Regions from separate parts of the Micromonospora sp. WMMD710 genome, predicted to be linked through region 1. Evidence: riboswitches for the same ligand, from Rfam matches in the RefSeq annotation. Region 1 holds a riboswitch; each other region holds the start of a gene.
What was found. Region 1 has a riboswitch for cyclic di-AMP ahead of O7620_RS02150 (hypothetical protein). Riboswitches for the same ligand answer to the same signal wherever they lie in the genome.

Region 1 (8,307 bases):
GCCGACTTCACGCTCACCACCAACTACCGCAACTCCTCGGAGATCTTCGCGGTGGCGGCGGCGGAGATCCGCCGGCTCTACCCGGACCTGCCGTTGCCGACCGCCGTCCGCTCCACCGGGGTCGACCCGGTCGAGCTGGTGGTGCCGGCGACCGGGTTGGAGACCGCCGTCGTGGAGGCCGCCACCGCCCTGCTGGCGGAGGTGGACGGCACGGTCGGGGTGATCACGCCGGTCCCCCGCCGCGACGAGGTCGCCGGCTGGCTGGGCACGCTCGGCGCGCCGCGCCTGCAGGTGGTGACCAGCCTGGAGGCCAAGGGCATGGAGTACGACGGGGTGGTGCTGGTGGCTCCGAGCGAGATCCGGGCGGATCCGGGCGCCGGCGTACGGACGCTCTACGTCGCGCTCTCCCGGGCCACGCAGCGGCTCACCACCATCGACCCGACCGGCTGATCCGCCCTGGCGGGCACCGTCGGCCGCCCGTCGACCGTACACTTGCATACATAGCGATGTGCGCATACATTTGACCGGGTCCCGACTGGCGACGGAGGGTGGATTTCGTGGGCGCAGGTCATGACCACCACCACGCGTCGGTCACCAACGCGGCGCAGCAGCACCGGGGCCGGCTCTGGGCGGCGTTCGGGCTGCTCGCCACCCTGATGGTGGTCGAGGCCGTGGCGGCCCTGCACACCGGCTCGCTGGCTCTGCTCTCCGACGCCGGGCACATGTTCACCGACGTGCTCGGCATCGGCATGGCGCTCGCCGCGATCACCGCCACCCGGCGGACGACCGGCGACCCGCAGCGCACCTTCGGGCTCTACCGCCTCGAGGTGCTCGCCGCGCTGGCCAACGCCGCCCTGCTCTCCGGCGTGGCGGTCTACGTGGTGATCGAGGCGATCGGCCGGTTCGGCGATCCGCACGAGGTGCTGACCGGCCCGATGCTCACGGTCGCCGTACTCGGCCTGCTCGCCAACGTGGCCGCCTTCGCCCTGCTCCGCGCGGGCGCCCGGGAGAGCATCAACCTCCAGGGGGCCTACCTGGAGGTGCTCGGCGATCTCCTCGGCTCGCTCGGCGTGATCGGCGCGGCACTGCTCATCACGGTCACCGACTGGTGGTGGGCCGACCCACTGGTCGCGGTCGCCATCGGCGTGTTCATCCTGCCGCGCACCTGGCGACTCGGCCGGGCCGCCGTCCGCATCCTGGTGCAGGCCGCCCCGGAGCACCTCCAGGTCACCGCCGTACACGACCGACTCGCCGCGGTTCCCGGCGTGGTCGAGGTGCACGACCTGCACGTCTGGACGCTCACCTCGGGCATGGAGGTGGCCTCCGCGCACCTGACCATGGCACCCGGCGCCGAGGTCGGTACGGTGCTCAGCGCCGCGCGCACGGCCCTGCACGAGGACTTCCGGATCGAGCACGCCACGCTGCAGATCGAACCCGGTGCCGCACCCGGTGCCTGCGGTTCGGTCGAGTGGTGACAGCATTTCAGGAGATTCACTCGGATTGGTCCGAGTTTTTCGTGACGACGTACGCACCGTCCGTCACATCGGCTGCAGCGGCCCCACCAGCACCGGTAGGCTCGGTCCCGGCCTCCACCAGGCGGCGCCCACCCGGCGCCGGTGGCGGCCGCCGCCTAATCGCCCGAGCGGGCGAACCGGGGAACCATGTTCCTGGGGTGCATCCGCGTCAGCGGTAGGGATCTTCCGTCCCGAACCCGTCAGCTAACCCGGTCGGCGGCTGACGGAAGGACATGCGTAGTGGCACCAGCACGACCACCCGCCGGCCGCCTGGCGGCCCTGATCGTCGCGATGCTGGCCCTCGGCATCGCACTCCCGCCCGGCACCGCCTCGGCCGCTCCCCCGACCGGCCAACGAGCCGCCGCGGCGCCCGACGGTGACGAGGAGGGCGGCACCCCCGCCCTCCGGGCCCAACTGGAAGCCGCCAGCAAGGGTTACCTGGACGCCAAGCGCGCCCTGGACACCTCGCTGCAGCGCCAGCAACAGCTCACCACCCAGCTGAAGACCACCGAGGCCGAGCTGAACGTCCGCAGCGGCAAGGTCGGCGAGATCGCCGGCCTGGCCTACCGCACCGGCCGGCTCGGCGCGATGTCGGCGCTGCTCAACAGCAACACCCCGGAAGGCTTCATGGACCGGGCCGCCGCCCTGGACGCGGTCGCCGCCAACGAGGACCGGGTGCTGCGCGACCTGCTCACCACCAGGGACGAGGCCACCCGTACCCGGGTCGCCCTGGACGGCGAGATCCGCGAGCAGCGCAAGCAGGTCGCGGTGATGGCCAAGCGCAAGGAACAGGCCGAACGGGCTCTCACCGTGGCCACCACGCCCAAACCGCAGACCACCGCCGACACCGGCTCCAACCGGGGCACCTCCAGCGCCAACGCCACGGCCGCGCCGCGCAACTCCGACGGCTCCTGGCCATCGGAATCGTGCAGCATCAACGACCCCACCCCGGCCAGCGGCTGCATCACCCCCCGCACCCTGCACGCCCTCAACCAGGCCAAGGCGGCCGGCTTCACCCATTACGTCTCCTGTCACCGCTCCGGCGGCTCCGGCGAACACCCCAAGGGCCGGGCCTGCGACTTCGCCGCGGCCAAGGGCGGCTTCGGCGGTGACGCCACCGGCGCCGACAAGACGTACGGCAACAACCTGGCCGCGTACTTCATCCGCAACGCCGACCGGCTCGCCGTGCTCTACGTGATCTGGTACCGGCAGATCTGGCTGCCGAGCAGCGGATGGAGGTCGTACAGCGGGGCGGGTGGCGACCCGGCCAGCGACCACACCAACCACGTGCACCTGTCGGTGTACTGACCCCACCCGTGGCCGGCGCCCGCCTCACCCGGGGGTGCCGGCCACGGGTACGTCAGCGGGCGTACACCGGACGTCGCCGGCCGTCGGACGACCCGGCCGGGCCCGGCGGGCAGCATCCGGGGTATGCCTCGAATTCCACCCACCGCCCGCAAGGCGCTGCTCACCCTGCACCTGGTCACCTCCCTCGGCTGGCTCGGCACCGACCTGGTGCTGCTCACCCTCGGCGTGGCGGTGCAGCGCGGCGCCGACCCGGCCACCGTCTACCCGGTCACCGCGCTGCTCGGCACCGTGCTGTTCGCGCCGCTGAGCGTGCTGGTCTGGCTGATCGGTGTCGCCAGCGCCCTCCTCACCCCGTGGGGTCTGCTGCGCTACCGCTGGGTACTGGTCAAACTCGTGCTCACCACGGTGATGGTCGGACTGGTCCTGTTCCTGCTCACCCCGAACCTGCGCCACGCCGGTGACCTGGGTGCCGCACTACCCACCCGGGACCGTGCCGACCTGGTGATCGCACCCGCTGTCTCGACCAGCCTGATGATCATCGCGACGGTGCTCTCCACGTACAAGCCGTGGGGCCGCCGCCCCGCCCGCCCCGCCGCCCCTGCCGCGCTCGCCCGCCCCACGGCCACCGCCCACGCCGCCCGCGGCCGTCGCGCACCTGCCGGTCCCGCCGGTCCTGCCGGTCCTGCCGGCCCCACCGGCCCCGCCGGCCCCACCGGCCCCACCGGCCCCACCGGCCCCACCGGCCCCGCCGCCCATGATCGCGCTACAACCAGGATGTAGTGGCCTCGGCGCCGCGGGATGCCACTACATCCAGGATCGAGCACGATCTTGCGAGACAGGGGACCGCCGGTCCGCCCCGCGCGGGGCGCGGAGGCGCGAGGGCGCGGGGCGTGGAGGCGCGAGGGCGCGGGGCGCGGAGGCGCGAGGGCGCGGGGCGCGGAGGCGCGAGGGCGCGGGGCGTGGAGGCGCGAGGGCGCGGGGCGTGGAGGCGCGAGGGCGCGGAGGCGCGGGGCGCGGAGGCGCGAGGGCGCGGAGGCGCGGGGCGCGGAGGCGCGAGGGCGCGGAGGCGCGAGGGCGCGGAGGCGCGAGGGCGCGGAGGCGCGAGGGCGCGGAGGCGCGAGGGCGCGGAGGCGCGAGGGCGCGGAGGCGCGAGGGCGCGGAGGCGCGAGGGCGCGGAGGCGCGAGGGCGCGGAGGCGCGAGGGCGCGAGGGCGCGGGTCAGGTGGCGGGTGGGGGGTTGCCGGCGCGGTCCAGGGCCGCGCCGAGGCGGCTGGCCAGGGCGAGGTGGGCTGCGCGGGCCTGGCGGAACGCGTACCGGAACAGCGGGGCCGGCGCGCTCAGGGTGATCTCCACGTCGACCCGGAGCAGTCCGTCCGGTTCGGCGCGCAGTCGGGTGTGGTTGCGCACGGTGGTGGCCGGCCACTGCCGGGCCACCATGACGATCTCGTCCTCCTCGTTGATCAGCACGTCGGCCTGGTAGGTGGTCCGGAAGCGCAGCGGGCCGGCCTGCAACCGGTCGCTGATCGCGTAGCTGGCCAGGGCGCCGGGGCGTGGTGGCAGCCGTTGGACGCTGACGATCAGCGGATGCAGCTCACCCTGCCGAGTCAGGTCGCTGAGCAGGGCGGCCGCCTCGGCGGGGGCGCACCGGGCCTGAACGGTGTAGCTGAAGGTATCGCGCCTGAGCACACCGTCTCCTGCCGTCGCTGGTCGCACGATCGTCCCGTACACCGAACGGGCTGGCAACGCCCGGACGGACACCGGCCGATGCGTCGCGGTCCATCACTTGCCCCATTAGGGTCGGTTAGTGACGAATCACCGGGCGTGACGGAGAGGGTGGATTCATGAACGGTGCCGACCAGTGAGCGGGCACGTGATGGTCTTCGCGCCCACTCCGCAACTGACCGTGACCGTGGACCAGCCGAACGACCACACCGAACTGCATCTGCACCCCGGTGGGCAGGGCGTCTGGCAGGCCCGGATGGTGATGTCGCTGGGTGTCGACGTGGTGCTCTGCGCCGCGCTCGGCGGCGAGATCGGCCAGGTGTTGGAGCCGCTGCTGGTCAGCGAGGGGGTGGACCTCAAGGTGGTGGTCCGCGATTCCGGCAGCGGCGGATACGTCCACGACCGCCGGGGCGGGTCGCGGCAGGAGGTCGCCGACGTGCCCGGGCAGCCGTTGAGCCGCCACGAGCTGGACGAGCTGTACAACCTGGCCCTGGGCGAGGGTCTGCGGGCGTCGGTGAGCATCCTGAGTGGACCCAACGAGCCGTGGCTCGTCCCGGCCGACCTGTACCGGCGCTTCGCCGCCGACCTCGGAGCCAACGGTGGCCAGGTCGTGGTCGACCTCTCCGGCGATCACCTCGGCGCGGTGCTGGACAGCGGGGTCTTCTTCCTCAAGGTGAGCCACGAGGAGCTGATCCGCGACGGCCGTGCCCGCAACGACGACCTCCCGGAGCTGACCCGGGCGATGTACGACCTGCACTCCGCCGGCGCCGAGACCGTGGTGGTCAGCCGCGCCGACCGGCCGGCGCTGGCGCTCATCGACGGGGAGCTGTTCGACGTGGAGATGCCTCGACTGGAGGCAGCCGACCCGCGCGGCGCGGGCGACTCGATGACCGCCGGGGTGGCCGCCGTCGTAGCGGGCGGTGGCGACATCCGGACCGCCATCCGCACCGGCGCCGCCGCCGGCGCGCTGAACGTGACCCGGCACGGCCTCGGCACCGGACGGCTGGACTCGATCACCGGCCTGGTGGACCGGGTCCGACTGGTGCCGGCCGACAGCCGACCACAGGAGCGCACCACCCCGGACGAGCTGGCCGACCGGGTGGTCGAGCGATGACACTGCGGGTCCTCGTCACCAACGACGACGGGATCGCCGCGCCGGGCATCCACGCACTGGCCCGGGCGGCGACCCAGCGAGGGCTGGACGTGGTGATCGCCGCGCCGTTGGAGGAGGCTAGCGGCACCAGCGCCGCGATGAGCGCGGTGGAGCGCGACGGGCGGGTCGTCGTGCACGACCATCCGCTGCCGGATCTCGACGGCGTGCCGGCGTACGGGGTTGGCGGCTCACCCGGGTTCATCACGCTGATCGCGCTGCACGGAGCGTTCGGCCCGCCGCCGTCGGTGGTGCTCTCCGGCATCAACCGGGGCGCCAACGCCGGTCGTGCCGTGCTGCACTCGGGCACGGTGGGTGCCGCGTTCACCGCCGCCACGAACGGCTGCCGGGCGATGGCCGTCTCACTGGACGTCCTCACCGCGGGCGAGGCCACGGCCGCCAGCGGGGGCGCCGCCGTGGACGCCGCCGCCCGGGTACGCGACAGCGAGCGGCACTGGAGCACCGCCGCGCGGGTCGCCCTCGACCTGCTCCCCCGGCTGACCTCCGCGCCGCTGGAAAGCGTGCTCAACGTGAATGCCCCGGACCTGCCGCACGAACGCCTGCGTGGGGTACGACGCGGCACGTTGGCCAGCTTCGGCCAGGTACAGATGACGGTGGCGGAGTCCGGGCACGGCTTCGTCCGTACCTCACTGGAGGAGCCGGGTCAGGCCGCGCAGCCCGGCACGGACGTGGCGTTGCTGGCAGCGGGGTACGCCTCGGTGACGGCCATCCGGGCCGTGACCGAGGCGACCGATGTCGACCTGACCGGCCTGGACGAGCTGGGTTGAGCGGGGGGTCAGGCGCCGGGGAGCACCTCAGGGGTGGCGGCACCGGCGAAGTAGGGCTCCGGTGCGCCGAACAGGCCGAGCAGGCCCGTCACCCAGAGCTGCCGGTGCACGAACCGGCTAGGCTCGGTGACCACCAGCTTGACGCCACTGACCTCGGCGGTCTGGAAGCCGGCGACCATGGCGCTGATGCCGACGGAGTCGATGAAGGTGACCAGCCTCATGTTCAGCTCGATACGCAGCGGGCGGCCCTTGGCCAACACCTCTGCGATCGCCTCGCGCACCTCGTACGCGGTGTCGACGTCGATCTCACCTCGCGGGGCGATCTCTACCACACCACCGGACAAAACCGACTTCACGATCGACAGGCTCACGCGAGCACCTCCACCCGCCCGTCCCCCGGGCGCCTCATCAGTACGCGGGCCGCGACCGAGAGTATTCCTCCGACGGCCTCGGTCGCCACCCCTCGGGATGAGCAATTCGCGGATCCGGGCACATCTGGTCTCCCAGATCCAAAATTTTCGTTATTCGATCACTCGGCGGCCGGTCGGAGCCGGCGCCGCCGAACCAGGGTAGCGGTCCCGTTCCGTACCGCCCGACAACCCGCCGCCAGCGCCCTCCGCCCCGTGTCACCGGTGTGTCGCGCTCGTTGCGTCCACGTGGCACGGTCGCGGGGTTGTCGACGCCACCTAGCATCGACCCGGGACACCCACCGTGACGGAGAGGACCTTCAATGATCAAGAGACTGGCCGGGTTGGCCGGCGTCGGCGTACTGCTCGCCCTCGTACTGGCCTGCGGTTTCGGTGGCGGCGACGACGATGACGACGATGACGACGACTTCGCCCGCGGCGCGGCCGTGGTGACGGTGCGCTGAACCGTGCCCCGCGGCCCGGGCCGGGTTTGCGCCCGGGCCGGGTGGGGCACTGCGGGGTAGGCGAAACCGTGACGCGCTGAACAGACGCCGAAGTCCGAAGTGGCCGGCGGATTTCGGCACCCGAGGAGGTAACCACGATGTTCGGAACCAACCTGCTGGACCGCCGCAGCAAGCCGGAGCGGATCGCGGACCAGGCGTGGGAGCACCTGGTCTCCGCCGTCAGCTCCGCGGGGGACAGCGTCCGCGACACCGCCCGCTCGGCCCGTCGCAGCAGCGGCGACCTCGCCGACGGGGCCGGCGACCTGGTCGGATCGGCGGCCGAAGAGGCGCGGCGTCGGGCTTCGCTGGCCTTCGACGCGCTCGCCGGGCGTCAGCCGGCACTGCCCTGGACCCTGCTGATCGGCGCCGCGCTCGTCGGCGCGGCGGTCGGCTGGGCCGTCGGCTCCGCCGCCCGGGCCGCCGGCAGCCGGGACGACCGCGCCGTCGAGGACGTGGAGTTCGTCGACGTCGACCGCCCCAGCTCCCCCGCAGTCTGAACACCCGAACCACCCGCACCCGAGGGGCCCCGCTCGACCGGTCGAGCGGGGCCCGTCGCCGTCCCCACCGCACCCCGCCGATCGCCCCACCCACCGATCGCCCTGCCCCACCGATCGCCCCGCCCCACCGATCGCCCCGCCTCGCCCTGCTCGCCTCAGCCCAACCCACCTCGCCACGCCCCACCCCGCCACACCGCGCCTCGCCCTGCTCGCCTCAGCCCAACCCACCTCGCCACGCCACGCCACGCCACGCCACGCCACGCCGATCATGGAGTTGTGGTGGGCGGTATATTGGTTTTTGACCCTTTCATCCACCACCACAACTCCTTGATCGACCCGAGCGGGGTGGGACGCGGGCACGGGGACGCGGGCACGGGGACGCAGGGGCAGGGCGCGGCGGGGGCGGCGGAGGCCGGTCC
Region 2 (8,307 bases), 2.6 Mb from region 1:
CCGGCTCGGCCGCCGAGCAGCGGATCCGTCCCACCGCTGACCTCGTCGCCGAGACGACGCTGATCGCCGCCGCGATCCTGGTCGGTTACTCCCGGCGGCTGGACGACGGGCTCGACCTCGCGCTGGTCGCCACCGCGCTGGTCCTGCTGGGGCTGGTGCTGCTGGTGGGGCCGCTGCGCACGGCCGGCAACCTCGAGATCCGGGCCGCCAACCTGCCGGTGCGTGCCTGGACGCCGCTGATCGCCGACCGGCTCGGCACCGCCCTGCTCGGGCTGCTCGCCGTGGTGGCCCTCGCCGCCGCGCTGACCCTGCCGGCCGGCGTGGCCCTGGCCGCCACCGTGCTGCTGGGCGCGGGAGCCGGGGCGGTCGCCCTGGACCTGGCCCGGCGGCGGTTCCGCCCGGCCGTCGGCGGCGGTGCGGTGGCGCGCGCCCTGCGCCGGCACGAGCCGGAGTTCCTGCTCTACTTCTCCGCGCCGCCCGGCTCGGAATACCAGGTCACCATGTGGCTGCCGTACCTGCGGCGGATCGGCCGGCCGTTCCTGGTCGTGCTGCGCGAGCCGGAGTTCCTGGCCCCGATCGCCGCGGCCACCGACGCGCCGGTGGTCTACTGCCCCACCCTGCGGTCGCTGGACGAGGCGCTGGTGCCGAGCCTGCGCGCGGCGTTCTACGTCAACCACGGCGCGAAGAACAGCCACTGCATCCGCTTCACCCAGCTCACCCACGTGCAGTTGCACCACGGCGACAGCGACAAGGCGCCGAGCGCCAACCCGGTGTCGGGGATCTTCGACCGGATCTTCGTGGCGGGGCCGGCGGCGATCGACCGATACGCCCGCGCCGGGGTGCAGATCCCGGCGGACAAGTTCGTGGTGGTGGGCCGCCCACAGGTCGAGTCGATCGAGGTACGCCCCGAGCCGGCGCGGGGGTTGGCGCAGCCCACCGTGCTCTACACCCCGACCTGGACCGGGCACCACGCCGACGCCGACTACTGCTCGCTGCCGGTGGCCGAGAAGCTACTGCGTCGGCTGCTGGAGCGCGGCGCGACCGTGATCCTGCGGGCCCACCCGTACACGGCGCAGAACCCGGCGTCGGCACGCCAACTGGCCCGCCTGACCGAACTGCTGGTCGCCGACCGGGCCCGCAGCGGACGCCCGCACATCGTCGGCGCGGCCGCCCGCGAGCTGAGCCTCACCGAGTGCGTCAACCGCTCGGACGCGCTGGTCTCCGACGTGTCCGGGGTGATCTCGGACTACCTCTACTCCGGCAAGCCGTACGCGGTCACCGACATGGGCGACGAGGGTGACCGGTTCACCGAGCGGTTCCCGTTGGCCGGGTCGGGTTACGTGCTGCGCCGGGACATGTCCAACGTGGACGAGGTGCTGACCGACCTACTGGACACCGACCCGTCCGCCGAGGCGCGGTGGACCACCCGCCGCCGTTACCTCGGTGACTTCCCGGCCGAGTCGTACGCCGAGGGGTTCCTGAGTGCCGCCCGCCGCGAGCTGGCGCCGGCGCAGGCCCTGCCCACCCCGGCCCGCGTGTAGCGGCTCAGCGGTACGCGTCGAGCAGGGCCAGCACGGCCGCCGGGTCCTCCACGTGCGCGTTGTGCCCGAGCCCGGGCAGCGTGGCGACGGGTACGCCGTACTCCTTGAGCTGCGCGTCGGTGACCATCGGGTCGTGCTCGCCGCGGGCCAGCACCACCGGCACGTCGGTCGCCGCGAGCAGTGCCGCCAGGTCGGGCTCACCGACGGCGAACGCGGTCGGATCCATGGCGAGACGCCACCGGCCGTCGACCCGCCGGAGCCCGGCGTCCACGACCGGGTGGTCCGGTGGGAGCAGGCCGGCCAGCCCGGACACCCGCAGGTAGCGGCGGGCTGCCTCGGTGCGGCTGGCGAACCAGCTGACCGGACGGGCGGCGAGGTCGGCGGTGCGGCTCAGCTCGGCGGGCGACCAGACCGCCTTGATGCCCACCCCGACCACCGCGTCCACCGGCAGCCCGGCGTCGCGGGCGGCCAGCGCGAGACCGACCACGCCGCCCAACGAGTGCCCGAGCACGACGAGCCGGTCGTCGGCTGCCAGGCCGTGGGCGATCCGCTCGGCGAGGCCCGCGAAGGAGTACGACGGCAGCGGCGCCGACCAGCCGTGGCCGGCGAGGTCCGGGGCGAGCCACCGCCCGGGCCAGTGCTGCTCCAGCAACGGCGCCGAGGGCAGCCACACGTCGCCGGTCGCCCCCATCCCGTGCAGTAGCAGCAGGACCGGCCCACGCCCGGCGCGACCACCCGATTCATCCCCCACGGCCGCAGTCTCCCACGGTTCGCGGCCAGGTACGAGCGTCGTGCGCGGACCCGACCGACAAAGATCCACTGTAGAGTGCGGCACCTGGACGGGGCATCGTCGTCGCGGAGAGGAGCCCCCGTGCTCAGAAGGTATCGATCAACACTGGTGGCGGCGGTGACGGTCGTCGCGCTCGGCAGCGCACCGGCCGTACCCGCGCTCGCTACACCGGCACCCGTCGCGGACGTCGCGGCGGCCGATCGCGTCCTGCGGGTCTACAACAACAACATCGAGAACCTGGTCATGAACAACTCCGACGGGAGTTGCACCCGGATCTCCGGACCGGACCACCTGAGCTCGATCCTGGTCGACGACGCCGGACGCACCGGCACCAGCGGCGTGGCGGCCCCCGACATCCTCATCGTGCAGCAGGTGCGCGGCACCGGCCAGGCCGAGGCGTACGCCGATCAACTGTCGGCCATGTTCGGTTACCCGGCGGGCACGTACGGCGCGATCGTGGCCTGGAGTGATCCGGAGCCGTGGGGCAGCACCCACCGGTGCAGCTCCCAGTCGCTCGGCGACCTGAAGAAGAAGCAGACCAACGGGATCATCTGGAACACCAGGACGCTCAGCCTCGCCGCCGGTGACATCTCCAAGTACTGGAGCGCGGGTTGGCTCAAGCCGGGCACCGCGTACGCCGACGGCGCCGGGTGCACGCTGTACAAGCCGCCGAACAGCGACCCGGACAGCACCGATTACGACAAGTGGAAGCGGACCAGCGCCATCGCGGCCCGGTTCACCGTCAAGGCGACCGGCACCAGCGTATTCGCGGCGACCATGCACCTGCCACAGGAGAACCGGCAGAACGCGTGCGCCGGCGACGGTGACCGGGGCATCGCCAACAGCGGCATCCACCTGGGTGCCGACGCGACGAGCCTGTTGAACGCCTCCACGATCCGGATCGTGGGGATCGACGCGAACCGCACGGGCATCGCGGCCGGCACGCTGAGCGGCTACGGCATGACCGGGTACGGGTCGGCCGCCACCAGCGGCTCCAGCAAGATCGACTATCTGTTCGTGAAGGGAAGCGTGCGGCCGTCCAGCATCGGCCACACGGTCAGCGGGACGAAGTCGAACCACTTCGCGCTGTACGGCTTCATCGACTACTGAGCGGGACACGAAGACGCCGCAGGCGCCGCCCCCTCGTGGGAGACGGCGCCCGCGGCGCTCCACCGCCTGGGTCAGGCGGAGTAACCCCGGGTGGCGATCCAGTTGGCCAGGTCGATCGTGGTGACCCAGTACGACGGGTCGGCAGCGTTCGCCGAGTCGGCGATCCGCACGGTCCGACCGTTGTCCTTGTAGCCCACGACGGCGATGTAGTGCCCGCCGCCGTAGGAGTGCCAGCCGCCGTCGGTGTCGGTGGCGTCGCCGACCACGTTGGCCACCACGCCACGGCCGTCGGTGATCGCGGCGACCACGTCGGCCTGGAGGCGATCCATCTGGGCCGGGCTGGGCGAGCCGGCGAACATCCGGGTCCGGTACGGGGAGCCCTTCACCTCGGCGTTGAGCACCCGGGTGGTGTCCTCGGCCGAGTTGGTGCCCATCTCGGTGGTGCCCAGCTCGACGGCGAGTTCGTCCAGGGTGCGGTCGACACCGCTGGCGCTGAGCGCGTTGCGGGTGGCCGCCGGACCACAGTTGTAGTAGGTGTTCTGCGCCTCGTAGTCGTAGTCGAGCACCTTGGTCGCGGGCGGCTTCGGCGGCGTCGGCTTCCGGGTGAGGTCCGGGTTGCCGCTGGCCTTCGCGGCGGGCGACGCGGCGCTGGCGGCCGGGGCGGCGGTGCTGGGCGCGACGCTGGCCGAGGGGGCCGCGACGCGCGCCTGGCTGCGGGACGCGGCGGTGTCGCTGCGCATCTCGGCGACCGTGGTCGCGGTGTGCTGGCTGGCCGGGGCGCCGTCGGCGTCGGCGAGCAGGACACCGGTGGTGGTCGCGATCGCGAGGGCCGCGGCGGAGGCGGCGACGATCTGGTACGGGCGCTCGGTGCTGAGGCGGCGGAGCTGACGGTGCAGGGTGTGCTTCACGGGGTCCTCCACGGTTCGGGGGAGAGCGGCACACCGGGGCCGAGCCGGTATCCGGGCAGGCGCCAGCGCGCGGACCGGGGTCCGCGGATGGTGAACCGCTCAGGGGAACGCCCGGCGCGGCCGGGCGGGAAAAACGGTGACCCGGGGGGTCAGCTCACCGACCGGATGAGCGGGGGCACCGTGGCGCCGTGGAGGCGGAGGAACAACCGAGGGGTGGAAAGGTGCTGCACGAGGATGGAACTCCTTCCGACACCGCCTACCGGGTTAGCTGACGGATTCGGGCGGGAAGATCGCCCTACCGCGGGCCGTGGCTCGCGGATTCACCCCGGACTTACTGATGGGTCCCCGGTTCGTTGATCACGATTGAGCGGGTCGGCGCGGCGTCGCCTCTTGCGATCGGTTACCGCACCGGACGGGACGACAATACTGGCCGGTTCAAGCCCTTGCCAAGCCGTGTCCACCTGCGTAAACATCATTTCGCCTGACAATTTCTGCGCGTATTGCCGATGACGTGACTCGATGGGACAACCGGTGACGGCGACGCCTGTGGTCGACAACCGGACAGGCCGCCGGCAACGTCGCCAAAATCGCGGGACCAATCGGGCCGATCGCGCCGGACGCCCGATTTCCCGGGCCCGTGACCGGGCTCACAGCACAGATCGGGCTCAACCGCTGATCGGGCTCATCCGACGCGAGCCGGACGCCACCGCGCCACCACCGCGGGACGGAACACCCGGGTCGCCGTCCGGCGGGCCGGCACCGCGGTCGGCCGGAGCCGGGCGGCCGCCGCGTACGCCTCCTCAGCGAGAGTGCTGGCCGACTCGGCGGCCAACTCGGCGTCCCGCCAGGCCGACCGCTCCCGCCCGGCGGCCACCGCGTAGTCGGCGCGCCTCGCGTCCCTGATCGCCCGGGCGATCAGGGCCTCCTGCTCGACCGGGTGCCGGCGGGGATCCCACCCGCGCCGGTGCCCGAACACGTCGCCGAGCTGCCCCATGGTCAACTCTCCGCGCCAGTGCGCCGCCATCGCGGCGCGGTGCAGGTAACGCTCCCGAGCGGCGTACTCCGCAGGAGTGTGCGGCGTGCGCGGGGTGGGCAGCGCCCCGGCCCCGGCGAAGCGACGGGCCGCGGCGTCCGCCTCGTCGTAGCGGGCCCAGGCCCGTTCCACCCGCTCCTGACTGATCAGCCAGTCAGCGCGTCGCCGTCGGGCGGTCTGGGCCGCGCCGGCCGCCGCGACGGCCACCTCCTCGGCGTAGCGCCGCAGGTCGGCGGCCTCGGCCGCGGCCACCTCACGGGCGGTGGGCGCGGTTGGGGCTGGCTCCCCCGTCGGCCCGCCCCGCTCCGGGCGGGCGACCAGGACGGCCAGCACGCTGAACGCCAGCAGGAACAGGGCCGACCAGATGGCGGCGGCCTGGGGCACCTCGGTCAGAAACTGGTAGAAGACGACGGTCTCCATGGTCGACACCTCGGAACGAGAGCGATGCGATGGTGGCCGCACGGGCCGACCGGATCGCGGCGGGGCCACGGGTCGGCGGGTGCGGGGCTGGTGGATCGACAGGGCGCGGCGGCGGAACGGTCGTCCCGGTGGATCAGCGGCGGGGCGGAGCCCGCGGCGCCCGGCTGGTCGGCCCGTCGGTGTGCGGCAGCCGGTCGGCCCCGGCCACCCGCACCGGAGTCACGCCCAGGGCGACGACGACGTTTCGGGCGGCCAGGCTTGCCGGCTGCGGATCGGCCGACCGTGCCGCGATGCGCGGGTCAGCGGCATCGCCGGCGGTGGCCGACGGCGCCTGTCCGACAGAGGCGAGCCGGCCGGACGGCGCGAGGGACCCGGCGGTGAACGCCGACGGCGCGAGGGGCCCGGCGGTGAACGCCGACGGTACGAGGTGTCCGGCGGTGAACGCCGACGGCGCGGTGGCCGGCGGTGTGAGCGGCCCGGCGGTCAGCGCCGACCCCGCGCCGGCCGGCGCCAGGTGCCCGGGGCCGGGCGAGGCGCCCGCGCTCGCACCCGCGCTCGCGCCCAGCGTGAGGGCGGCGACGACGGCGAGGCTGGTCAGCACCCGTGTCGCCCAGCGCGCCACCCACCACAGGGGACAGGTGAACGCGACCGGAAGCACGTACCCACGCTACCGCCGTGGCCGGCCCGGCGCACCGGCGCCGGGCGTGTCGGCGCACGCCGCGCCGACCAGGGTGGACGATCAGCGCGAGTCGGCGTATGTCGATCGATCCTTGGCCCGGCCACCCCCGCCGACCTGCGCATTGTCGGCCCGACCGCTGCCCGCGTCGCCGTCGGTGGGGGCGTCGACGCTGGGGACGTCGGCGGTGGGGGCGTCGACGCTGGGGACGTCGGCGTTGGGGGCGTCGGCGCTGGGGGTGCGCTGGCGGGGGACGGCCGGCGGGTGGGTCGGGCGGCGCGGGGCCAGCCGGCGCATCATCGGGGTCTCGACGAAGCGGTGCAACAGCCCGGCGAGGACAAGGTTCGCCAGCAGGAAGCCGAGCACCACCGCCGGCCCGCGCCAGCCGCCGAAGCCGGTCCCCCAGTCCCCGGTCCACCGCAGGACGCTGGTCATCACCAGCACGTGCACGAGGTAGAACGCGAACGAGACCTCACCGAGCCAGACCAGCGGCCGGGACCGCCACGGCGACCGGCGACCCCGCACGTCCGCGTCCGCCGCGGCGGTGATCACCAACAGGTACGCCACGGCGAGCAGGGTGGTCCACAACTCGGCGCGGACCCACTGTGCGGCGGCGACCCAGGTGGCCACGAAGATCACGCTGGCGGCGGTCAGCCCCGGCCCTCGCCAGAGACCCCGACGCATCAGCACGGCCGCCACCGCGCCCAACCAGAACTCCAGCGACCGGACCGGCGGGAAGACCTGGGTGAACCACCAGCGGCTGGCCTCCGGCACCAACTGCTGGGCCGGCCAGAGCGCGAGGATCAGCAGCGGCAGCACGACGATCAGCGTCCACAGCAGCGCCGGCCGCGCCCGGCGCAGCAGCGGCAGCACCAGCGGCAGGCAGAGGTAGAAGAAGAACTCGCAGGACAGCGACCAGCTGACCGTGTTGACGCTGTAGAACCAACCGGGCCGGGGATCCCACGCCTGCAACAGCAGCAGGTTCTCCAGCGCGACGGCCGGCAGCACCGGATCGGCGAACCACCAGGCGACCAGCAGCGCCGCCACCCACAGCACCAGATGGTTCGGGTAGATCTTGGCGACCCGTCGCCGCCAGAACGTCCGCCGGGAGTCCCCCGGTCGGGCCGACCAGACCAGCACGAAGCCACTGAGCACGAAGAAGAACTGCACCCCGGACAGGCCGAGGGTGAACAACGCGTCGACGACGGCCTTGTAGTCCGGCTCGGCGATGATCCGCATGGTGCCCGCGTGGAAGCCGAAGACCAGCAACGCGGCGATCCAGCGCAGCCCGGTCAGGGAGGGCAGCCGGGCGGCGGGTGCGGACCGGACCGTCGGTGCGTCGGTGGTGCTCGTCATGCCGGTCTCCTGACACTCCGCAGGGTCACCAGCACGTACGTCTCCTCCCCGGCGCGGCGTCGGACGGCGCGACGGCGACGCCCACGACGACCCGGCAGGGCCGCACCGAGGCACCCTACCGGGTCACTCCCGGGTGAACCGGACGGCCGTCGTTAACCTTCCGCTCGGCGGGAGTTCAGGGACTCCACCTTCGTCGGCCACGTCAGGTTCCGGGGCCGGCCACCCGGGTCGTCGAAGGTGGCGACGTGGTCAATGAGCCGACGCACGCACCGCTGCTGAGCATCGTCGTGCCCGTGTACGGCGTCGAGGCGTACCTGTACCAGTGCCTCGAGTCGATCCGGGCCGACATCCCCGCGGGTGAGTCGGACGCGGTCGAGCTGATTGCCGTCGACGACGCCTCGCCGGACGGCTGCGGCGCGATGCTGCGCTCGTACGCCGGCCGCGACGGGGTGCGCGTCGTCCACCTGAGCAGC
Region 3 (6,513 bases), 4.9 Mb from region 1:
GCCGACAGTCACACCAACGCCCGGGTCAAGCCGGGCGCCGCGGCCCGGCACGACCCGAACGAGCTGACCGCGAAGCAGGTCCGTGAGCGGGACGCCGACCTCGCGGCGGCGCTGCGCGAGCGCGCCAACTTCCGCACCGGCGCCGGCGCGACGGCCCTGGCCACGGTCACCATCCCGGTGGTGGTGCACGTGATCCAGGAGAACAGCACCCGGGCCGGCGGCAACATCCCTGACTCGATGAGCGGTCGATGAAGTCCGCACTGCGGGTCGGCGGCAAGAACACGCTCAATATCTACCTGGGTGAACTGAGCGACGACCTGCTGGGTTGGGCGACCTTCCCGCAGCGGAAGCTCGCCAGCACCGACGGCGTGGTCGCGCTTAACGAGTCGCTGCCGGGCGGCACCGCCACCAACTACAACCAGGGCGACACCGGCACCCACGAGGTCGGCCACTGGCTGAACCTCTACCACACCTTCCAGGGTGGCTGCGGCGGCTCGGGTGACAGCGTCAGCGACACCCCGGCGGAGGCGTCGCCCGCGTACCAGTGCCCGACCGGGCGCGACACCTGCTCGGCGACCGGGCTGGACCCGATCACCAACTTCATGGACTACACCTACGACTCGTGCATGTACCAGTTCACGCCGGGCCAGGCCAGCCGCATGCTGACCGCCTGGAACGCGTACCGCGCGGCGTAGCTTTCCCGCGTACAAGCCGGTGCCGGCTCCGTCACGACGGAGCCGGCACCGGCTTTTCCCCAGGACCGGGCCGCGGTCAGGCGGCCGTGCACTGAACGTCACGGCTGAGACGGGTCGGGCGCGTCTGCGGTACGGCGGCCGGCGCGACCGGCGCCGGCGGAGCCTGCGGGTCGAGCCACACCCGGACGGCCGGCCGCCCCGGCGGCACCCCCGGGACGCCGGCGATGTGCTGCTCGCGGCGGGTCAGCATCGCCACGTCGACGGTGAACTCGAACAACCGCCAGTCGGCGTGCGGCTCGGCTCGGGCACCCTGCGCCAGCCGGGCCAACTGGGCCGGATCGGTCACCGGACGGGCGCGACCCGCCACGTACGCCTCGTCGTCGCTCTCCTCCGGCGGGAACGAGTGCAACGCGTAGCGGCCGTCGCGTTCGAGGTCACGGCGCTTCGGAGAGTCGATGACGAAGCAGAACAGACCCTCGTCGGTGATGACCGGGGAGACCGGGTGGACCCGGGGCCCGCCGTCGGCGCGGACCGTGGCCAGGTAGCCGAAGCCCGGCCCGTACTGCTGCAGGAGAACGCGGATCCCGTCGGCGAGGCGGGGCTCGTCGGCGGCGAATTCGGACCAGGAAGCCATGCGGGCATTCTATCGAACAAATGTACGAGCAGCGACCTCGACGCGCTGGTCACCGGCACCGAATCCGGGCGCCGCGCGAGACGCCGCTATGGTGGTCCGATGCTGCTCTCCGACCGCGACCTGGTCTCCGAGATCAAGGCCGGCACGCTGGGCCTGGAGCCCTTCGAGCCCATGCTGGTCCAACCGTCCAGCATTGACGTACGACTCGACCGGCTGTTCCGGGTCTTCAACAACCACCTCTACACCCACATCGACCCGGCGATGCAGCAGGACGACCTGACCTCGGTGGTCGAGGTGCCCGACGGCGAACCGTTCGTCCTGCACCCGGGGGAGTTCGTGCTCGCCTCGACGCTCGAGGTCATCTCGCTGGGCGACCAGCTCGCCGGCCGGCTCGAGGGGAAGAGCTCACTGGGCCGACTCGGTCTGCTCACCCACTCCACCGCCGGCTTCATCGACCCGGGCTTCTCCGGGCACGTGACGCTGGAGCTGTCCAACGTGGCGAACCTGCCGATCACGCTCTGGCCGGGCATGAAGATCGGCCAGCTGTGCATCTTCCGGCTCTCCTCGCCGGCCGAGCACCCGTACGGCTCGGTGGTGTACGGCTCGCGCTACCAGGGGCAGCGGGGGCCGACGCCCAGCCGCGCCTGGCAGCACTGGCGTACCTGGCCGACCCGCTGACCCGCGACGCACGACCGGGCAGACGCCGAGGGCCCGCCGCGAACGGATCGCGGCGGGCCCTCGGGCGTCCGGGCTGGGTCAGCCTGGGCGGCCGTAGCTGTGGATCGGGCCGTCGCCGACCTTCTTCATCTTGACGGGCTGACCGGCCTGGGGGGCGTGCACCACCCAGCCATTGCCGACGTACATGCCGACGTGGTGGATGTCGCTGTAGTAGAAGACCAGGTCACCGGGGAGCAGGTCGCCCTTGCTGACGTTCTTGGTCACCCGGCTCTGCGCGGCGGCGTTGTGCGGCAGCGACACCCCGGCCTTGGCCCAGGCGGCCAGCATCAGCCCGGAGCAGTCGTACGAGTTCGGACCCTCGGCACCCCACACGTAGGGCTTACCGATCTGGGCGCAGGCGAACTTGACCGCCGTGCCCGCGGCACCTCCGGGATAGCTGGCCGGGCAGGGCGCGGGACGCAGCGGGCCGCCGCCACCGTTGCCGTACACCTTGAGGCGCAGCTTCTGCAGGCGGTCGATCTCCTCGTTGATCTGCTTCTTCTTCGCCGCCAACTGCGCCTCGGTACGGCCCAGTTGGGTCACCATCTCGTCCAGCGGCGCCTTCTGCGCGGCCAGTTCGTCACGCAGGTCGGCCACCTGGCGGACGTCCTGCTGCTGGTTGTGCGCGAACCGGTCGAGCATCTCGAGCTGCCCGACCACCTCGCTCGGCGACCGGCTGCCGAGCACCGCGTTGACGGTGGAGACGTTCTCGCCCTTGTACGCACGCACGGCCAGGGCGCTGACCTTGTCCATCGCGGCGTCGACCTGACGCTCCAGGGGAGCGATCCGGGCGGCCAGGGCGTCGGCCTGCTTGCGCTTGACGGCGAGGTCGGCCCGGGTGGCGTTGTGCCGTTCGATGATGGGTTCGAGTTTGTTCCAGTCGGCGTCGATCTGGCGCTCGATCTCGGCGACGGACGGGTCGGCGTGGGCCGCCGTGGCGCTGCCCGTCAGGACGACGGCGACGCCGACCAGTGCGGCGAGAGCGTTGGTGAAGCGGGACCAGCGTGGGCGCGGCACGATCGTTGTCGGGCCGGCTGCTGCCGGCCGCTCGGACGGCGGCCGCGGGGCATGGAGTGCCACCGGGGTTCCGTTCTCCTTCTTCCTGACCGCCTACCGGGTTAGCTGACGGGTTCGGGCGGGAAGTCGGCGCCCTACCGCAGTGGCTGCGGATTCACCCCGAGGAACCTGGGTCCCCGGTTCGTTCGGAAACGACTCGGCGGTGTCGGTCCGTCACCGCCCGGGGTGGGCGGACCTGCTATCGGGCCGACGAATGACCAGCGTAGAGACGCCCGTTACCGATCCGCAACCCGTGCGGCCGTGACACTCCGTACCGATCGGAGAGGGTCGCCGGCGATAGGCGAAGATTTCCTTCCGAACGCGTCGATACATGGAAAGGTATTGACGCGGACTCCCGGGCGGCGCGAAGGTGACCTCACCTTTGTCCGTGGAATCTAGGGGGTTCGATGCACCGTCCAACCCTGTCCGCCGGCCGGCGCGCCCTGCTCGCCGCCGCCGTGGTCGCCGCCGCGACCGGGGTACCGCTACCCGCCGGCGCGGCCGCCGCCGCACCCACCGTCGACCGTCAACAGCGGTACGCCGCCGCGGCAGCGGAGTACGGCGTACCGATCGACGTGCTGCTCGGCGTCTCCTACCTGGAGTCGCGCTGGGACAGCAACGCCGGCACACCGAGCACCAGCGGCGGCTACGGCCCGATGCACCTGACCGACGCCCGCCACGTGGCCGCCCTGCCCGGGCGCGGTCACCACGACGCCGGCACCGAGGACCCGCGCGGCGACGACTCCCGTCCGGCGCTGGCACCCGCGCCCCCGCAGGCCGCGGACCCCGCACCACCCGGCACCGCGTTGCAGACCGTGGACACCGCCGCCACCCTGACCGGCGCGGCGCCGGAGTCGCTGCGCACCGACCCCGACGTCAACATCCGGGGCGGGGCGGCGCTGCTGGCCGCGTACCAGAAGGAGCTAGGTGCCCCGGTGGGCGCCGGCACCGACCCGGCCACCTGGTACGGCGCGGTGGCCCGCTACGCCGGCGCGGACAGCGCCGACGCGGCGGCGGCCTTCGCCGACGAGGTCTTCACGACGATCGGCGCCGGCGAGTCCCGGGTGACCGACGACGGCCAACGGATCACCCTGCCGGCCCGCGCGGTACAGCCGGAGCGTTCCTGGCTGGACCGGCTGGGCCTGCGCCGGCTGGCCCGACCGGACGGGCTGGAATGCCCCCGCACCGTCTCCTGCGAATGGATCCCGGCGCCCTACGAGGCGTTCGGCGACGGGGACTACGGCAACCACGACCTCTCCGACCGGCCCGCCCGGCAGAAGATCGAGTACATCGTCATCCACGACACCGAGGCGAGCTGGGCGACCACCCTGAAACTCGTTCAGGACCCGACCTACGTGAGCTGGCACTACTCACTGCGCTCGGTGGACGGGCACATCGCCCAGCACGTGAAGACCAAGGACGTCGGCTGGCACGCCGGCAACTGGTACGTCAACGCCAAGTCGATCGGCCTGGAACACGAGGGCTTCGCCGCGCAGGGCACCTGGTACACCGAGGCGATGTACCGGACCTCGGCGAAACTCGTCCGGCACCTCGCGCTGCGGCTCGGCATCCCGCTGGACCGCCAGCACATCATCGGCCACGACAACGTGCCCGGCACCATCGCGTCGACCGTTCGCGGGATGCACTGGGACCCGGGGCCCTACTGGGACTGGTCGCACTACTTCGACCTGCTGCACGCGCCGCGACTGGACACCGGCACCCCGGCCACCGGGCTGGTCCGGATCGACCCGGACCCCGCCACCAACCAACCGGTGTTCACGGGATGCGTCACCCCCGGCGTGCCGTGCGCGCCGCGCGGCTCCTCGTCGGTGGTGCTGCACACCGCGCCGTCCGCCGACGCGCCCCTGGTCAACGACATCGCACTACGCCCGGACGGCACCCCGAACACCATGGAGGTGTCGGATCACGGCGCCCGGGCCTCCGCCGGCCAGACGTACGCGTTGGCCGGCCGGCAGGGGGACTGGACGGCCATCTGGTACCTCGGACAACGCGCCTGGTTCCACAACCCGGCGTCCGCGCCGACGGCCAGGTGGACCGTGGGCGTGGTGGCCACCCCGAAGCCCGGACGGGCCACCATCCCCGTGTACGGGCGGGCGTACCCGGAGCAGGCGGCCTACCCGGCCGGCGTGCCCTACCAGACGATCTCCCCACTTCAGTACACCCTCGCCGCCGGGCAGCGGTACGCCGTCGGCGCGGTACTGGCCGGCGAGTACTACCGGGCCAGCACGTTCGACGGGTCCTCGCCCGGCGACTGGACGGTGATCCGCGGCGAGAACCGGTACGCGCAGATCCAGTTCGGCCACCGCATCATGTACGTCAACCTGGCCGACGTGCAGCTCCTGCCGTGCCCGGCGGGCGCACCCCGCTGAGAAACCGCGACGGCCCCCGGTCGGTGACCGGGGGCCGTCGTCGTGCCTGGGCGGATCAGCCGGGTCTGCGGAAACCGGCGACCGGCATGGTGAGGCTAGCCACCGTCACCGGTCTTCCGGCGCGGGGCGCGTGCACCATCAGGTTGTTGCCCAGGTACAGGCCGACGTGGCGCAGGTCGCCGTAGAAGAAGACCAGGTCACCGGGGCGAGCGTCGGCCCGAGAGACGGCCTTACCCTCGTTCCACTGGGCGCCGGTGTAGTGGGTGAGGTAGATCCCGGCCGACTTGTAGGCGTACTGGGTCAGACCCGAGCAGTCGAATGCGTTCGGGCCGACGGCACCCCAGACGTACGGGTCGCCGACCTGCTGGCAGGCGGTCTTGATCGCCTTCTGGGCGGCGGTGCTGGCGACACCGTTGATGGTCGGGCAACCGGCGGTCTTGATCGTGGTCTTCGGCAGGGACGCCTCGAGCTTCTTGATCTCGGCGTCGATCTGCTTCTTCTTGGCGGCCAACTCGTTCTGCTGCTTGGTCTGGGTGGCGATCAGCGCGTCCAGCTTCTGCTTCTCGCCGTCGTACTTGGCTCGCACGGCGAGCACACCCGCGACCTCCTTGCGCTCCTGCGCGGCAAGCCGGTCCAGAACGGTGAGCTGCTCGGTGAGGGTGTCCGGCTTGGCGCTGACCAGCAGCGCGCCGATGTCCTGCGACGGACCCGACATGTAGTAGCGGGAGGCGAGGTCACCGACCCGGGTGAGGGCCAACTCGCTCTGCAGTGCCAGCGGCTCGATCTTCTTCTGCAGGTCCGCCGATTTCTTGCGGTTGACCTGCAGCTGCGATCGCACCTTGTTGTACTGCTCGACGGCGGGCTCCAACTGCTCCCACTGCTTGTCGATCTGCGCCTCGATCTCGTCGACCGAGGGCTCGGCCTGCGCGGGCACGGCGAGCACACCGGCTCCGACGGCCGCCGCGGCGACCAGGACGAGCAGACGGTGTGCGACCCGGCGCAGACCGCCCGGCCGCGCGGA
Region 4 (8,307 bases), 4.4 Mb from region 1:
CTCCAGCACCTCCGGCCCCTTGATCAGTACGCCGAGCTGGGCGCCCCGCCCGGTGCCGACCAGCAACGCGGTCGGGGTGGCCAGGCCGAGCGCGCACGGGCAGGCGATGATCAGCACGGCCACGGCGGCGGTGAACGCGGCGGTCGGGCCGGCACCGGTGCCGAACCACCAGCCGAGCGTGCCGACGGCGAGGGTGATGACGATCGGCACGAAGACCCCGGAGATCCGGTCGGCCAGCCTCTGCACCGCCGCCTTGCCGCTCTGCGCCTGCTCGACCAGGTCGGCCATCCGGGCGAGCTGGGTGTCGCCGCCGACCCGGGTGGCGGTGACGACCAGCCGGCCACCCGCGTTGATCGTGGCACCGACCACGCCGTCACCGGGACCGACCTCGACCGGCACCGACTCGCCCGTCAGCATGCTGGCGTCGACGGCCGACGTGCCCTCGTCGACCACCCCGTCGGTGGCGATCTTCTCCCCGGGCCGGACCACGAACCGGTCGCCCACGGCGAGCCGGTCCACCGGTATCCGGGTCCCCACGCCGTCGCGCAGCACCGCCACGTCCCTGGCGCCGAGTTCGAGGAGGGCGCGCAGGGCCGCGCCGGCGGTGCGCTTGGACCGCGCCTCGAAGTAGCGGCCGGCCAGGATGAACACCGTCACCCCGGCGGCCGCCTCCAGGTAGATGGTGCCGGCGCCGTCGGTGCGGGTGATGTCGAGGCGGAACGGGTGTGTCATGCCGGGCAGACCGGCGTCGCCGAGGAAGAGCGCCCACAGCGACCAGCCGAACGCGGCCAGGGTGCCGAGCGAGACCAGCGTGTCCATGGTCGCCGCGCCGTGGCGCAGGTTGGTCCAGGCGGCCCGGTGGAACGGCAGGCCACCCCAGACCACCACCGGGGCGGCGAGGGTCAGCGACAGCCACTGCCAGTAGTCGAACTGCCAGGCCGGGACCATGGCCAGCAGGACCACGGGCACGCTGAGCGCCACCGACACCCACAGCCGGGTACGCGGGCCGCGCAGCGGGTCCACCGGCTGCTCTGCGGTCGGCGGGGCCGGCAACGCCGCCGAGTAGCCGGTCTTCTGGACGGTGTCGATCAGGTCGTCGGGCGTGACGCCGTCGGCGTAGCGGACGGTGGCCTTCTCGGTGGCGTAGTTGACGGTGGCGCTCACCCCGTCCATCCGGTTCAGCTTCTTCTCGATCCGGGCGGCGCAGGCGGCGCAGGTCATCCCCCCGATCGCCAGCTCGATCCGGTTCGGCGCCTCGGGCAGGGGTCTGCTGGTGGTGGTCATCGTCTGGTCCCGTCAGTTGTGCCCGTGCCCGGGGGTGCCGTGCTCGGCGCCTCCGGTCGGCGCGGGTCCGCTCGCGCCGGGGTCGCCCCCGGTCGGGGCGGTGCCGGCGACGACGGTGAACTCGGCGGTGTGCACCGCCCCGCCGTGCCGGAAGTCGAGGTAGAGCCGGTAGCTGCCGGTCGACGGCACCTCGGCGAGGAAGGTGACGTTCGGGCCGGGACGGGTCCGGCCGTCGCCGGGTGTCCCGTCCGGGTGCACGTGCAGGTACGCGAGGTCACCCCGGCGCAGCGCCACCAGGTGGCCGTACGCGCCCAGGTAGGGCTCCAGGTCGGTGACCGGCTGCCCGGCACGGCTGACGGTCAGGGTGAGCGACGAGGTGCGGCCGGGCTGCGGCGCGCCGGTCAGGGTGACCGTGTAACCGTCGACGGTGGTGCTGGTCGCCGGTGCGGGCAGCGGCCGCTCGGTCAGCTCCCCGGGGACGGTCACGTCGACACCGAGGGTCAGCGGCTCACCCCGGGTCGGGGCGAAGTCGGCGAAGGCACGCCACTGGCCGGGGCCGGCCAGCGGGGTGGCGACCCGCCAGGTGCCGTCCGGGCCGAGGTCGGGGTGGACGTGGCGGAAACCGGAGAGGTCCCGCCGGGCCACGATCAGGTGCATCCGCTTGTCGTGCGCCACGTCGTACCGGGTGACCGGGCGGCCGTCCGGGCCGTCGATCCGGAAGGCGAACTCGCCGGCCGGGGCGCCGACCGGGGCGAGGGTGTAGCCCCGGTCGGAGACGAGCAGGCCGCCGGGGAGCCGGTCGGCCGTCTCGTCGTGGCCCCCCGCCGAGGTGGCGCCGCCGTCGTGCCGACTCTCCACGGCGGGCACCTCGGGGTCGACCACCTGGCCAACCTCGTACGCCGTGCCGAAGACCGCAACGAGAGCGAGGGCGAACCCGCCCAGTCGGGTCACCGTGCTCACGCCGGGACTTCCGACGACCCGTCCACGAGGTCGTAGCCGGCCTCGTCGACGGCGGCCCGGACGCTCGCCACGTCCAGCGGCTGGTCGCTGCTCACGGTGACCCGGCCGCTGGCGAGATCGACCTGGACGTCGCGCACACCCGCGAGGGCGCCCACCTCGGCGCTCACCGCGCTGACGCAGTGCCCACAGGTCATGCCCTGCACCTGGTACGTCGTGTTGACCATCGGACCGTCTCCTCCGCCTCGCTTACCGGTACCCGGTGGGGGTATCGCACGAAGGACCGTACCATACCCCCCAGGGGTAGGCTATCCTGGTCGCCATGACCGCACCCACCCCGATCCGCGGGTACACCGCCAGCAAGGACCAGCTGCTCGCGCGGCTCCGCCGCGTCGAGGGGCAGGTCCGGGGGATCGAGAAGATGGTCGACGACGACCGCTACTGCATCGACGTGCTCACCCAGATCTCCGCGATCCAGGCCGCCCTGGACAAGGTGGCGCTGGGGCTGCTCGACGGGCACGCCCGGCACTGCATGCACGAGGGCGCCGCCGAGGGCCGCGCCGACGAGATGGCCACCGAGATGATGGCCGCGGTCGGCCGGCTGATGAAGCGCGGCTGACGCCCCTCAGTCCCGCTCCGGGTCGAGCCGCACCCGCCGCAGCAACTGGGCGTTGAGCGCGACCACGACGGTGGACGCGGACATCAGCACCGCGGCCAGCGCCGGGCTCAACGCCACCCCGGCCCAGGCCAGCACCCCGGCCGCCAACGGCAGCGCCACCGCGTTGTAGCCCGCCGCCCAGGCCAGGTTCTGCCGCATCTTCCGGTACGACGCCCGGGACAGCCGCACCACGGCAGCCACCCCGCGCGGGTCCGACGAGGCGAGCACCACCCCGGCCGACTCGATCGCCACGTCGGTGCCCGCACCGATCGCGATGCCCACATCCGCGCGGGCCAGGGCGGGCGCGTCGTTCACCCCGTCGCCGACCATCGCCACGGTCAGGCCCCGGCGCCGGAGTTCGGCCACCCGGCCGTCCTTGTCGGCGGGCAGCACCTCGGCGAAGACCTCGTCGACGCCGGGACGGAACCCGAGTTCGGCAGCGACCGCCTCGGCCACCGGCCGCGCGTCTCCGGTGATCATGGCGATGGTCCGGACACCCTCGGCACGCAACTCGTCGACGGCCCGCCGCGCCTCCGGACGCACCTCGTCGGCCAACGCGAACGCGCCGAGCACGGTGTCCGGCAGCCGCACCAGGTGCAGCACCGCCGCACCGCGCGCCGACCAGTGCCCGATCGCCGCCTCCAGATCGGCCGGGAGGGACACCCCCAGCTCGCGGAGCAGCGCCGGCCCACCCACCGCGTACCGCGTACCGTCGACGGTTGCCTGCACCCCGCGGCCCGGCAGCGACCGGAACCCGGCCGCCCGAGCCGGACCGGCGGGCCCCGCCGCCGCGACGATCGCCCGGGCCAACGGGTGCTCGCTGTCCGACTCCACCCCGGCAGCGAGCCGCAGCGCCTCGTCCCGGTCGACACCCGCCGCGGCCAGCACGTCGGTGACGGCGTGCTCGCCCCGGGTCAGGGTGCCGGTCTTGTCGAAGAGCACCGCGCCCACGGTCCGCATCCGCTCCAGCGCCAACCGGTCCTTCACCAGGATCCCGGATCGCGCGGCAAGCGCGGTGGAGAGCGCGACGACGAGCGGAATGGCCAGGCCGAGCGCGTGCGGGCAGGCGATCACCAGGACGGTGACCGCGCGCACCACCGCCTCGTCGGGCTGGCCGAGCGCCGTCCACACCAGCACGGTCAGCACGGCGGTGCCGGTGGCCACGTAGAACAACGCGGCGGCGAACCGGTCGGCCAGCAGTTGGGCACGACCGCCGGAACGCTGCGCCTGGGCGACCATGCGCTGGATGCCGGCGAGGGCCGTCTGGGCACCCAGCGCCTCGACACGTACCCGGATCGCCGAGTCGGTGGCGACGGTGCCCGCCACCACCCGGTCGCCGACCGCGCGGGCAACCGGCCGCGACTCGCCGGTGATCATTGATTCGTCCAGCTCCGCGCCGCCGTCGACGATGCCCCCGTCGGCCGGCACCCGACCGCCCGGGCGGACCAGCACCACATCGCCGACCCGCAGCTCGCCGACGGACACGGCCTCGACCCGCCCGTCGGCGGTCACCCGCTCGGCGTCGTCGGGCAGCAGCGCGGCCAGCGCCGCGAGCGCGCCCCGAGCCTGTCCGATGGCCTTCATCTCCTGCCAGTGCCCGAGCAGCATGATGGTGACCAACGCCGCCAGCTCCCACCAGAAGTCCAGGTCGAAGGCACCCACGCTGGTGGCCAGCGACGCGGTGTACGCGACGGTGATCGCCATCGCGATCAGCAGCATCATGCCCGGCGCCCGGTCCCGGACCTCCCGGACCGCACCGACCAGGAACGGCCAGCCACCCCACCAGAACACCACCGAGCCGAGCACCGGCCCCACCCAGGAACGCCCCGGAACATCCCCGCGCAGGCCGAGCCGGTCCGCCACGAGGTGACTGGTCAACACCACCGGCACGGTGAGCACCAGACAGACCCAGAACCGGCGACGGAACATCGCCGGATCGTGACCGGCGTGCTTGTCGTGCCCGCCACGATGCCGGTCCTGCGGTGACTCAGCGCGCATGACTCCACCATCCAGCCCCGCACGCCGCCCCGCGGGCTGTTCGACAACCCCCGACACTCCGCCACGACCTGCGTCCCGCGCCCGGGCTGGTTAGCATTTCCGGCGATGGCCCTCCGGATCCCGCCGCGCAGTCCGGCGCCGACACCGCCTCGACGCGGCGGCGCCCCCGGCCGAGCCGACCCCTCGTTCACGGTGTGTGACCAAACGGTCGTCATCCAGCGATCCGTCGCGCCCGCCGCCGCAATACCGCGGCGGCGGTGAACCGACCGGCCCGTCGGCACGTACCCCGCACCGGATTCGTTGGGAGTCTCGCATTGGGTTCCGACCACACCCGTTCCGCTCCGTCCGCCCCGCCCCGGGTACGACGGATCCTCGTCGCGACGGTGGTACCCCTGTTCGTCGCCACGGTGGTCGCGGCGCTGGTGCTCTGGCCCCGCGACGGCACGCCGGAGACCGGCGGCGGCGCGGACGTCCCGCGCTACCAGGGCACCGTGACCCGTGTGGTGACCGAGCCGTGCCCGCCCACGCCGCAGACCCCGGAGGGCACACCGGACGCCGGCGACGGGCCGTGCGGCACCGTGGACGTCCGGGTGCAGAACGGGCCGAGTGCCGGGCAGCAGGTCCAGACTCCGGTACCGGACGGCCCGGGGGCGCCCCGGGTCGACGTCGGCGACGAGGTCATCCTGGTCGAGCTGAACGACCCGGCCGATCCCAGCGCCAGCAGCTGGAACATCGCCGAACACCAGCGCGGCACGCCGCTGGTGTGGCTCGCGGTGGTCTTCGCCGCCGCGATCGTGGCGTTCGGCCGGTGGCGTGGCCTGGCCGCGCTCGCCGGGCTGGCCGCGAGCTTCGCCATCCTGCTCACCTTCGTGCTGCCGGGCATCGCGGCCGGTCGGTCACCGCTGCTCGTGGCGGTCGTCGGCGCCGCGCTGATCATGTTCGTGGTGCTCTACCTGACGCACGGGGTGACCGCGCAGACCTCGGTCGCCGTGCTCGGCACCCTGGGCAGCCTGGTGCTCACCGGCGTGCTGGCCACCATCGCCACCGCCGCCACCCACCTGACCGGCTTCGGCAGCGAGGACGCCACCACGCTGTCGATGTTCCAGGCCGACGTGGACCTGCACGGCCTGCTCCTCGCCGGGATCATCATCGGTTCGCTCGGGGTGCTCGACGACGTGACGGTCACCCAGGCGGCCACCGTCACCGAGCTGGCGAACGCCAACCCCGGCCTGACCCGGTTGCAGCTCTACCGGGCGGCCACCCGGGTCGGCCGGGCCCACATCGCCTCCACGGTCAACACCATCGTGCTGGCGTACGCGGGCGCCTCGCTGCCCCTGCTGCTCCTGCTCACCGCCGACACGCGCCCCCTCGGCCAGATCCTCACCAGCGAGTTCCTCGCGCAGGAGATCGTCCGCAGCGCGGTCGCCACCCTCGGCCTGATCGCCGCCGTACCGCTGACCACCGGGCTCGCCGCGGTGGTGACCGCCGCCGGCCGGTCGGCTGCCGCGCCGGCCGACGACGCCCCCGCCGGGCGGCCCCGGCCGGACCGGGCGGAAGCGCTGGCCGCCCTGAGCTCCCCCCGCACGGGTCCACCGGACGGACCGGACCCGACGGGGCCCACACCCCCGCCCACCGCCACCGACCGGTGGCCAGAGCCGAACAGGAGCACGGATACGGCATGGTGACACTCCTCAGCGTGACCAGATCGGGCATCCGGCCTGAGAACCGCATCACTGGTCACTCAACGCCATGGCGAAATGACGCTTTTAGTCGGCATCGGGACGTAGCTCAGGCGGTCGACTCTCGGGTAACCTCGCTGCCGGTCACCGCCGAAGGCGCGAAGCGGCGCCTGCGGTACCACCGCCCAATCGCCAACCGGCGAGCCGGGAACCCAGGTACGTGGGGTGAATCCGCGACAGCGGTAGGGGCCACTTCCGCCCCGAACCCGTCAGCTAACCCGGTCGGCGGTCGACGGAAGGGAACATTGTGACGGCACCCCTACGCCGCTGGTTGACACCGGTGGTGGCCGTGATCGCCGCACTGACCGTGCTCGCCGGGCCCCTCCCCGCGCACGCCGCCCCGACGACTCCCACGCCGTCCGGGCACGAGGAGGACGGCGAGCCCAAGCTGCTCACCGACGTCATCGAGAAGACCAACCGGGACTACGTCGCCGCCAAGTCCAAGCTGGACAAGTCCAAGAAGCGACAGCTCGAACTCTCGCACGAGGTGGACCGCGCGAAGGCCGACCTGGAGGCCCTGGCCCCGCAGGTCGGTCAGATCGCCGCCCAGTCGTACCGGACCGGTCGGATCGGCGCGATCGCGATGCTGCTGGAGAGCGACGCCCCCGACTCGTTCGTCCGGCGCGTCGCCACGCTCGACGAGATGAACATGGTCAACGAGAAGAAGCTCGCCGAGGTCAACGCGGTGAAGTTTCGCGCCGAGCAGGCCAAGCTGGCCCTCGACGCGGAGGTCCGCGAGCAGCAGAAGCAGGCCGCCCTGATGGCCAAGGAGAAGCGCGACGCGGACAAGGCGCTCGCCCTGGTCGGCGGCCAGGGCTTCACCGGCGGTCTGGTGGACGCCACCTCACGGGTCGCCGCGATCGGCCCCGGCCGGACCGTCGACGGTGAGTGGAAGTCCGAGTCCTGCAGCGAGAACGACCCCACCACCTCCGGCTGCATCACGCCGCGCACGCTGCACGCGTACAAGGAGGTCAAGAAGGCCGGCTTCAACCGGTTCGTCGGCTGCTACCGCCCCGGCGGGCCGTGGGAGCACCCGAAGGGCCGCGCCTGCGACTGGTCGTTGCAGAAGAGCGGCTTCAGCCCGTGGCACAACGACGACACCCGCATGTACGGCAACAACGTTGCCGCATTCCTCATCCGTAACGCCGACCGCCTCGGCATCTACTACGTGATCTGGAACCGGCAGATCTGGTTCCCGGCAACCGGCTGGAAGTCGTACAGCGGGGACTCGGACCACACCGACCACGTCCACATGTCGATGCTCTGACCCGCACCTCTCGCTGTCGAGGGCCGTCCCGCGTCACGCGGGGCGGCCCTCGTCGCGTCAGGCGGCTGCCGCCGCAGACCCGTCGGGCACGTCGAGCGTCGCCACGCCGGCCGGGACGGCGGCGACCGGGCGCACCACTCCGGCGGCCAGCCGGTACGACACGCCCACTACCGCGCACCGTCCCCGCGCCACCTCGTCGGCCAGCACGGACGACTGCCCGAGCAACGTCTCGACGGTCTGCGCGATGTGAATGTCGACGATGCCGTCGATGTCGTCGACCCCCTCGGCGGCGGCCCGACGGAGGCTGGGCAGGACGGCGTCGACCACCGCGCCCAGGTGCCCCGCCGGTGCGACGCCGGTGGCGGTGACCTCCCGGGCCGCCTGGACCGCGCCGCACGAGTCGT

Region 2: linked by a shared signal. The riboswitch ahead of O7620_RS13700 (C39 family peptidase) and the one ahead of O7620_RS02150 (hypothetical protein) in region 1 are both predicted to bind cyclic di-AMP.
Region 3: linked by a shared signal. The riboswitch ahead of O7620_RS24510 (C40 family peptidase) and the one ahead of O7620_RS02150 (hypothetical protein) in region 1 are both predicted to bind cyclic di-AMP.
Region 4: linked by a shared signal. The riboswitch ahead of O7620_RS22240 (hypothetical protein) and the one ahead of O7620_RS02150 (hypothetical protein) in region 1 are both predicted to bind cyclic di-AMP.

Annotation. Positions count from the first base shown of each region.
Region 1 covers NZ_JARUBD010000001.1:426,326-434,632, reverse strand. Annotated here, with positions in the region: gene O7620_RS02160 (AAA family ATPase) at 1-450, shown strand, start outside; gene O7620_RS02155 (cation diffusion facilitator family transporter) at 558-1,475, shown strand; cyclic di-AMP (ydaO/yuaA leader) riboswitch at 1,618-1,749, shown strand; gene O7620_RS02150 (hypothetical protein) at 1,806-2,822, shown strand; gene O7620_RS02145 (hypothetical protein) at 2,946-3,602, shown strand; gene O7620_RS02140 (SRPBCC family protein) at 4,040-4,507, opposite strand; gene O7620_RS02135 (PfkB family carbohydrate kinase) at 4,680-5,657, shown strand; gene O7620_RS02130 (5'/3'-nucleotidase SurE) at 5,654-6,481, shown strand; gene O7620_RS02125 (STAS domain-containing protein) at 6,490-6,852, opposite strand; gene O7620_RS02120 (hypothetical protein) at 7,212-7,352, shown strand; gene O7620_RS02115 (hypothetical protein) at 7,490-7,888, shown strand.
Region 2 covers NZ_JARUBD010000001.1:2,987,604-2,995,910, forward strand. Annotated here, with positions in the region: gene O7620_RS13685 (CDP-glycerol glycerophosphotransferase family protein) at 1-1,541, shown strand, start outside; gene O7620_RS13690 (alpha/beta hydrolase) at 1,546-2,292, opposite strand; gene O7620_RS13695 (hypothetical protein) at 2,413-3,441, shown strand; gene O7620_RS13700 (C39 family peptidase) at 3,513-4,361, opposite strand; cyclic di-AMP (ydaO/yuaA leader) riboswitch at 4,588-4,729, opposite strand; gene O7620_RS13705 (hypothetical protein) at 5,032-5,802, opposite strand; gene O7620_RS13710 (hypothetical protein) at 5,936-6,460, opposite strand; gene O7620_RS13715 (acyltransferase) at 6,542-7,834, opposite strand; gene O7620_RS13720 (glycosyltransferase) at 8,080-8,307, shown strand, end outside.
Region 3 covers NZ_JARUBD010000001.1:5,289,766-5,296,278, forward strand. Annotated here, with positions in the region: partial or broken gene O7620_RS24495 (zinc metalloprotease) at 1-695, shown strand, start outside; gene O7620_RS24500 (pyridoxamine 5'-phosphate oxidase family protein) at 772-1,329, opposite strand; gene dcd (dCTP deaminase) at 1,429-2,007, shown strand; gene O7620_RS24510 (C40 family peptidase) at 2,086-3,126, opposite strand; cyclic di-AMP (ydaO/yuaA leader) riboswitch at 3,140-3,275, opposite strand; gene O7620_RS24515 (peptidoglycan recognition family protein) at 3,510-5,492, shown strand; gene O7620_RS24520 (C40 family peptidase) at 5,548-6,513, opposite strand, start outside.
Region 4 covers NZ_JARUBD010000001.1:4,815,116-4,823,422, forward strand. Annotated here, with positions in the region: gene O7620_RS22210 (heavy metal translocating P-type ATPase) at 1-1,284, opposite strand, end outside; gene O7620_RS22215 (hypothetical protein) at 1,297-2,244, opposite strand; gene O7620_RS22220 (copper ion binding protein) at 2,241-2,468, opposite strand; gene O7620_RS22225 (metal-sensitive transcriptional regulator) at 2,564-2,860, shown strand; gene O7620_RS22230 (copper-translocating P-type ATPase) at 2,867-4,897, opposite strand; gene O7620_RS22235 (YibE/F family protein) at 5,212-6,582, shown strand; cyclic di-AMP (ydaO/yuaA leader) riboswitch at 6,749-6,879, shown strand; gene O7620_RS22240 (hypothetical protein) at 6,884-7,903, shown strand; gene O7620_RS22245 (carbonic anhydrase) at 7,961-8,307, opposite strand, start outside.